Regions from separate parts of the Pseudomonas sp. NY8896 genome, predicted to be linked through region 3. Evidence: riboswitches for the same ligand, from Rfam matches in the RefSeq annotation. Region 3 holds a riboswitch; each other region holds the start of a gene.

Region 1 (2,255 bases), 940 kb from region 3:
CCAGTTGCCGCCCAGCGTGATCTATCTGCAAGTGATCTGGGCCATCGGCGTCAGCATGATCGCCTTGTCCCTGCTGGTGTGGCTGCCACGCGCCGCACTGCTCACCCTGGGCGCCATCATCGTCGCCGGCCACAACCTGCTCGACGGCCTGCACTTTGGCGTGGGGTCAGCCCTGCACGTGCCCTGGGCAATCCTGCACGACCGCGGCTGGCTTGAATGGTCGGAAAACCTGCGCCTGCGCACGTCGTATCCGGTGCTGCCGTGGATCGGCGTCATTGCCCTGGGTTATGGCCTGGGCCCCTGGTTCGCGCGCGGCAGCGAGGCCGGACAACGCCAGCAACGCCTGCTGACGGCCGGGTTGCTCGCACTCCTGGGCTTTGTCCTGCTGCGCATGTTCAACGGCTATGGTGAGGCGCCGTGGAGCGGTTACCCCACCTTCACGCAAACGTTGATGAGCTTCTTCAACATCACCAAATACCCACCGTCGCTACTGTTCCTGGCCCTGACCCTGGGCTGCGGCCTTGTGTTGCTGCGCGCCTTCGAGCGGGCCGGCCAGGCGCGCTGGATCAGTGCCCTGGCGGTGTTCGGTGCGGCCCCGATGTTCTTCTACCTGCTGCACCTGTATGTGCTGAAGCTGCTGTACCTGGCCAGCGTGGCGCTGTTGGGCCTCAACCAGGGCGACTACTTCGGCTTCGAGAGCATTGCAGCGGTGTGGCTGAGCGCGGTGCTGTTGGCGGCTTCGCTGTACCTGCCAGTACGCGGGTTCGCCCAACTGAAGCAGCGGCGCCGCGACATCGCCTGGCTGAAGTACTTCTGAAAAGCGTTTTCACCCGGCGGCGCGATGGTCTACCATGCGGGCCGCCGGTTTCCACCACGGAACTAATAGGGAATCCCAGGCCCGCCAATACGGGCCAAACGGAACTGCCCCCGCAACTGTAGGTGCCGAGCCTGCTCCATCGATGCCACTGGGCCAGACCGCCCGGGAAGGCCGGAGCCGGGCCATGACGCACCAGTCAGGAGACCTGCCGGCCTACATTCACCAACCGGCGGGGTGTCCGGGATTGGCCATCAGTGTTGCCCCTGCCACCGGCAGGGGCTCGGCGATGCCTGTCCGCGCGTTCCTCACCCGAACTGTCCGATAGGAGATCGCCCAGCATGCTGCCCCGTTTCGCCACCCTGCTCGCCGGCCTAGGCCTTACCGGCCTGGCCCAGGCCGCGGCCACCCACTACCCGCTGACGCTCGACAACTGCGGCAAGCCGCAGACGTTCGCCCAGGCGCCACAGCGCGCCGTCACCATCGGCCAGGCCGGTACCGAGATGCTCTATGCACTGGGGCTGGGCGACAAACTGGCGGGCACCTCGCTGTGGTTCAACAACGTGCTGCCCGAGTACCAGGCAGTGAACGCCAAGGTGCCGCGCCTGGCCGACAACGACCCCAGCTTCGAAGCCGTGGTCGGCAAGCGCCCGCAATTGGTGGCGGTGCAGTTCGAATGGATGGTCGGTGCCCAGGGCGTGGTCGGCACCCGCGAACAGTTCGATGAACTGAAGATCCCCACCTACCTGCTGCCGTCGGACTGCGAAGGCAAGGACAACCTGGTCGGCGCCGACGGCACCCGTCTGCAGGCGTTCCAGGTCAGCAGCATCTACAAGAGCATCAGCCAGCTGGCCGAGATCTTCGATGTGCAGGACCGCGGCAATGCTCTGAATGCCGAGCTCAAAGGCCGCCTGGACAGTGCCAAGGCGCAACTGGCCGGCAAGGACCTGTCGGCCACCTCGGCATTGTTCTGGTTCTCCAGCGCCGACCTCGACATCGACCCTTATGTGGCCGGCCGCCAGGGCGTCGCCGACTTCATGCTGCGCACCCTGGGTGTGCGCAACGTGGTCGAGTCCAGCGAAGAATGGCCGACCGTAGGCTGGGAAACCCTGGCCAAGGCCAACCCCACCTGGCTGATCATCGCCCGCATGGACCGCCGCCGCTTCCCCGCCGACGACTACCAGAAAAAGCTCGAATTCCTGCGCAGCGACCCGGTAACCCGCAACATGGATGCGGTGAAGTACGATCGCATCATCATTCTTGACGCCGACGCCATGCAAGCCGGCATCCGCCTGTTCCGCGGCGTGCAGACGCTAGCCACAGCCTTCGCCAGCGGTAAAGCAGCCCAGTGATGATGCGCCTGTTACCCTGCATCGTGGTTGCCCTGGCAGCCCTGTTGGCCGCCCTGCTGGCCGGTACCGCCATCGGCGAAACCAGCCTG
Region 2 (2,255 bases), 1.5 Mb from region 3:
TTGGAGTTGCGCGCTATGGTACAGCACCAAGGGCAAGGCCAGGCGTGCGGCCAGTTGCTGCAGGCCGGCTTCGTCGGCCTTGAGGTTGATGCTGGCAATGCCGCGCAGGTCGGAAAGCGCCAGGCCCTGGCTAGCCAGGGCTTGGTGCAGCAGGGTTTGCAGGGTATCCGCCGGGCAACCCCGGCGGCAGCCCAAGCCAGCGTAGAAAGCCGGCATCAGGCCTCGCTGGAGCGGCGGAACAGCCACGCACTGAGCAGGCCCAACGCCACCCAGAAGGCAGCGTTGGTCAGCCAGGAGGCCATCTTGAACTGCGTCTCCAGTGCTTCGGGGGCCAGGCTTTCATGGACTTCAGGCTGTGGCGCACCGATCACATGGGGGATAACCAGCAGCACGGCGCCCAGCGCCTTCAGCAGCCAGTGGCGGGCGAACACCAGCAAGGCCAGGCCAAGGGCGGTGGCGCTGGCCGTGCCAATCCACCAGGCCTGGCGTTGCCCCAGGTCGGCGGCAGCAGTGCCGGGCAGTTCCGGTGGCAACCCCAACGTTGGGGCCAGACAGAACACGGCGAAACCGGCCAGGCCCCACAAGGCGCCAGTGCTGACGCGCTTCGGCTCGCGCAGGCCATACAGTGCGGCGAGGATCAGGGCAAAGCCCACCGCCACCACCAGGTTGCCACCGGTGGTGGACAGCACGCGCTGCCAGCCGTCTTCTGGTGACCAGGCTTCGGCGCTGTGTTCATGAGCGCCCTCATTGCCGCCATGTTCGTGTTGTGCGGCCGGGGCCGAGGACTCGTAGGTTTCCGCTTCGAGAATCAGCGGGGCGACCCAAAAGCTTTGCAGCAAGGTCAGCAACAGGGCCGCAAGCAACCCGCTGAAACCCGCAGTACGGGCAATGCGCGTGATCATCAGGCGTACTCAGTGGCAGGGGAAGGCGGCGCTGTGGCGGGTGTCGTGGGCGGCGTTGTGCACGGCCTCGATGTGCGAGAAGCCGGCGAAGTACACCAGGCACAGGCCCAACAGGCTGGCGCCGACGGCGATGACTACGCGCTGGCTGAGGGTGACGGGTGTGGCAAGGCTGTGCTGCTTGGCGCTGGTGACGGGCATGACGCGTTCCTCTGCTTTTTAGTGAGCAACGGGCGAGCGCGGCAGCCCCGGGCGGGGTCGCCCAGGGGAATGCAACAGCGCCCGCCCACCGCGGGGTGTTCATGAACGCCAGGCCGGTCTCCGGGCTTGCGAGGAAGAGCAGGGCTCCTGGAACACGTCACCTTCCCATGCCGTACTACGAGGCACAGTGGTACAGACGCTTCACTCGCTTACCGTTGCGGGGGCAGCACCGGCATTGTCCGGCCCTGCTGGAGGGCCTGCGACGCACCGGTTTCCCGTTTCACCCCCTATGGGGGCACCTGAACGTGAGGCATAAGGAGAGCATGGGGCGGGCTTGGCGTCAATCTGTGGGTGCATCTGCCTTCCACCCATTTCAGGCTTGCGCGGGTTCCTGCCGGACGGCGCTATCCCTGCAGCCGTACCGTAGAAATCTACGCAGTTCGAATATCGCGGCCAGACTCACGCTGGGCCACCAGCGCGCGAATGCGCGGGATCAGGTCCTGCCCGTACTCGACCGCATCACGCAATTGGTCAAAACCGCGGAACAGGAAAGTGCTCACCCCAAGCTCGTAGTAAGCCAATGCGGCCTCTGCCACCTGCTCTGCAGTCCCCACCAGCGACGTAGAGTTACCGGCACCGCCACCCAGCGCGGCAATCTCGGTCCACAGCCGGGTGTCATGCACTTTGCGCTGGCTGGCCAGCTGCACCAGACGCTCAGAGCCGGCATTGCTCTTGCCGAAGTTCTTCTCGCGGCGGTTGCCCTGGTGGATGCCGATCCGCGCCTGGGCGTCGGCCAGAATGCGCTCGGCACGGCCCCAGGCCTCGGCCTCGGTAGCGCCCAGAATCGGCCGCAACGACAGGCTGAAGCGAATATGCTTTTCGCGTCCGTAGCGGGCGGCGGCCTTGCGCACTTTGGCGATGCGTTCGCGTACCTGTTCCAGCGGTTCGCCCCACATCATGTACACATCGGCGTATTTGGCGGCCACTTCGACGGCCGCATCAGAGGCGCCAGAGAAATAGATCGGCAAATGCTGCACTGGCTTGACCAGGGTCAGGTTGTCTTCGACGCGGTAATGTGTGCCCTGGTGGTCGAACGGTTCATGGCGAGTCCAGGTGTCACGCAGTACCTGCAGGTATTCGTCGGTGCGCGCATAA
Region 3 (2,255 bases):
CCGGCGGCGGCAAAGCCGCGTCGCAACTGGCGCCCAGCGCCTCGGCAGCAGCATCCAGGCGGGCCTCCAGATCATTCAGCTCGCTGGCCTGCACCAGCCCCAGGTGGCGGCTAGGCAGCTCGATGCCACGCTCGCGGGACAAGCCGCCATACCAGCGCAACCCTTGGGTCAGGCTGCCTTCCAGCAGTTGCGCATGGCGCAGGCTGCCCACCCGGTTGGCCAGCACGCCGGCGAACGGCAGGTCGGCCTGATAGCGCGCCAGGCCCAGAGCCAGGGCGCCGAATGTCTGAGCCATGGCCGTGCCGTCGATCACCGCCAGCACCGGTACGCCGAAATGGCGGGCCAGGTCGGCGCTGGACGGGGTGCCGTCGAACAGCCCCATCACCCCTTCGATCAGGATCAGGTCGGCCTCGCCGGCAGCGTCCCACAACAGGCGACGGCTTTCATCTGCACCGATCATCCACAGGTCCAGCTGGTACACCGGCGCGCCACTGGCCCGCTCGAGAATCATCGGGTCCAGAAAGTCGGGCCCGCACTTGAACACCCGCACCTTACGCCCGAGGTTACGGTGCAAGCGTGCCAGAGCAGCAGTGACAGTGGTCTTGCCCTGGCCAGAGGCTGGTGCCGCGATCAGCACGGCGGGGCAGTGGCGCGATCGACTCACAGCTCGACGCCCTTCTGTGCGCGGATACCGGCCTGGAAAGCGTGCTTGAGCATGCCCATCTCGGTCACGGTGTCGGCCAGTTCGATCATTTCATCCTTGGCCGCACGGCCAGTGACGATCACATGCTGCATCGGCGGGCGGGCCTGAATGTCGGACAGCACCTGGTCCAGGTCGAGATAGCCATGCTTGAGGGCGATGTTGAGCTCATCCAGTACCACGAACTGCACACTTGGGTCTTGCAGCAACTGGCGCGACACCGCCCAGGCGGCTTCAGCGGCAGCAATGTCGCGCTGGCGGTCCTGGGTTTCCCAGGTAAAGCCTTCGCCCATGACGTGGTAGCGCACTTGCTCGGGGAAGCGGCGGAAGAACAGTTCTTCGCCGGTGCTGTTGCGGCCTTTGATGAACTGCACCACACCGCACTGCATGCCATGGCCCAGGGCGCGTGCGAGCATGCCGAAGGCCGAGCTGCTCTTGCCTTTGCCGTTGCCGGTCAGCACCAGCAGCAGGCCGCATTCGTTGGGGGAATTGGCGATGCGTTCGTCGATGACCGCCTTCTTGCGCTGCATGCGCGCCAGGTGGCGTTCGTCGCGTTCGGTGGATTCGCTCATGGGGTTCTCCGCTGGCTGGCACCACGGCAACGCGCGGCGGCAGGTAATAGGCAGGCAAACGGAGAACGCGCAGGGGCCATGGCAGGGCGCCACGGTGCACCGCGCATCACCCTCCGTGATGCCGTTGGCAGTAACAGGCCGGTCTCCGGGCTTGTGAGTGGGCGTTAGGCCCTGGCCTGCGCGCCTTCCCGGATGCTGGCATCCAGTGGCCTTGCGCGGCCTTCTGCTCACTTACCGTTGCGGGGGCAGCGCCGGATTCGCGCCATGCAGGCGCCCACCGGCTTCCCAGTTTCACCCTGCCCAGTCGAAGCTGGCAGGGCACCTGAAACACGCGCGAAGGTTAGAGGGTTGCACCGGGAGCGTCAATCGAAGCGGGTGTTGCAGCTATTTATGCTCTTGATCTTTATCTTGATCTTCGCGACTTCAGGAGGCTGAACGCTGAAGTCGCAATCTGCGTCGCCTGGACTATCGCGCGCTTTGAAGCAAAAGCCGAAGCAAGAGCAAGACCAAGGGACGGAACCCTGCGCGCCCTCTCAATCCCATAGGCCTGCTTCAGAGGACGCTGCCCATGAACCGCCTGTTGCCTTGGTTAGTCGCCGCCAGCCTGGCAGGCTGCGGCGAAACGGCCCTGTTGAACGTAAGCGAGGGCAGCGGGCCAACACCCGAGTTGCCTGCCCCCGTCACGACATTGATCCCCACCGTGAACATCGCCCCCGCAGTCGGCTGGCCAAAGGGCGGCAAGCCCACCGCAGCACCAGGCACTCAGGTCACCGCTTTCGCCAGCGGCCTCGACCACCCACGCTGGCTCTACTTGCTGCCCAACGGCGATGTGCTGGTAGCCGAAACCAACGCGCCCCCAAAGCCCGAAGATGGCAAGGGTATTCGCGGCTGGGCCATGGGCAAGGCGATGAAGCGCGCCGGTGCGACCGCCCCCAGCGCCAACCGCATCACCCTGCTGCGCGATGCAGACCATGATGGTGTGG

What was found. Region 3 has a riboswitch for cobalamin ahead of cobO (cob(I)yrinic acid a,c-diamide adenosyltransferase). Riboswitches for the same ligand answer to the same signal wherever they lie in the genome.
Region 1: linked by a shared signal. The riboswitch ahead of Q9451_RS19920 (ABC transporter substrate-binding protein) and the one ahead of cobO (cob(I)yrinic acid a,c-diamide adenosyltransferase) in region 3 are both predicted to bind cobalamin.
Region 2: linked by a shared signal. The riboswitch ahead of Q9451_RS17490 (CbtB domain-containing protein) and the one ahead of cobO (cob(I)yrinic acid a,c-diamide adenosyltransferase) in region 3 are both predicted to bind cobalamin.

The regions. Positions count from the first base shown of each region.
Region 1 covers NZ_CP132350.1:4,448,797-4,451,051, forward strand. The annotation lists gene Q9451_RS19915 (DUF1624 domain-containing protein) at 1-817, shown strand, start outside; cobalamin riboswitch at 846-1,045, shown strand; gene Q9451_RS19920 (ABC transporter substrate-binding protein) at 1,156-2,166, shown strand; gene Q9451_RS19925 (iron ABC transporter permease) at 2,166-2,255, shown strand, end outside.
Region 2 covers NZ_CP132350.1:3,903,461-3,905,715, reverse strand. The annotation lists gene Q9451_RS17500 (cobalamin biosynthesis protein) at 1-216, opposite strand, end outside; gene Q9451_RS17495 (CbtA family protein) at 216-902, opposite strand; gene Q9451_RS17490 (CbtB domain-containing protein) at 912-1,100, opposite strand; cobalamin riboswitch at 1,194-1,418, opposite strand; gene Q9451_RS17485 (LLM class flavin-dependent oxidoreductase) at 1,532-2,255, opposite strand, start outside.
Region 3 covers NZ_CP132350.1:5,390,411-5,392,665, forward strand. The annotation lists gene Q9451_RS24270 (cobyrinate a,c-diamide synthase) at 1-664, opposite strand, end outside; gene cobO (cob(I)yrinic acid a,c-diamide adenosyltransferase) at 661-1,272, opposite strand; cobalamin riboswitch at 1,391-1,613, opposite strand; gene Q9451_RS24280 (sorbosone dehydrogenase family protein) at 1,841-2,255, shown strand, end outside.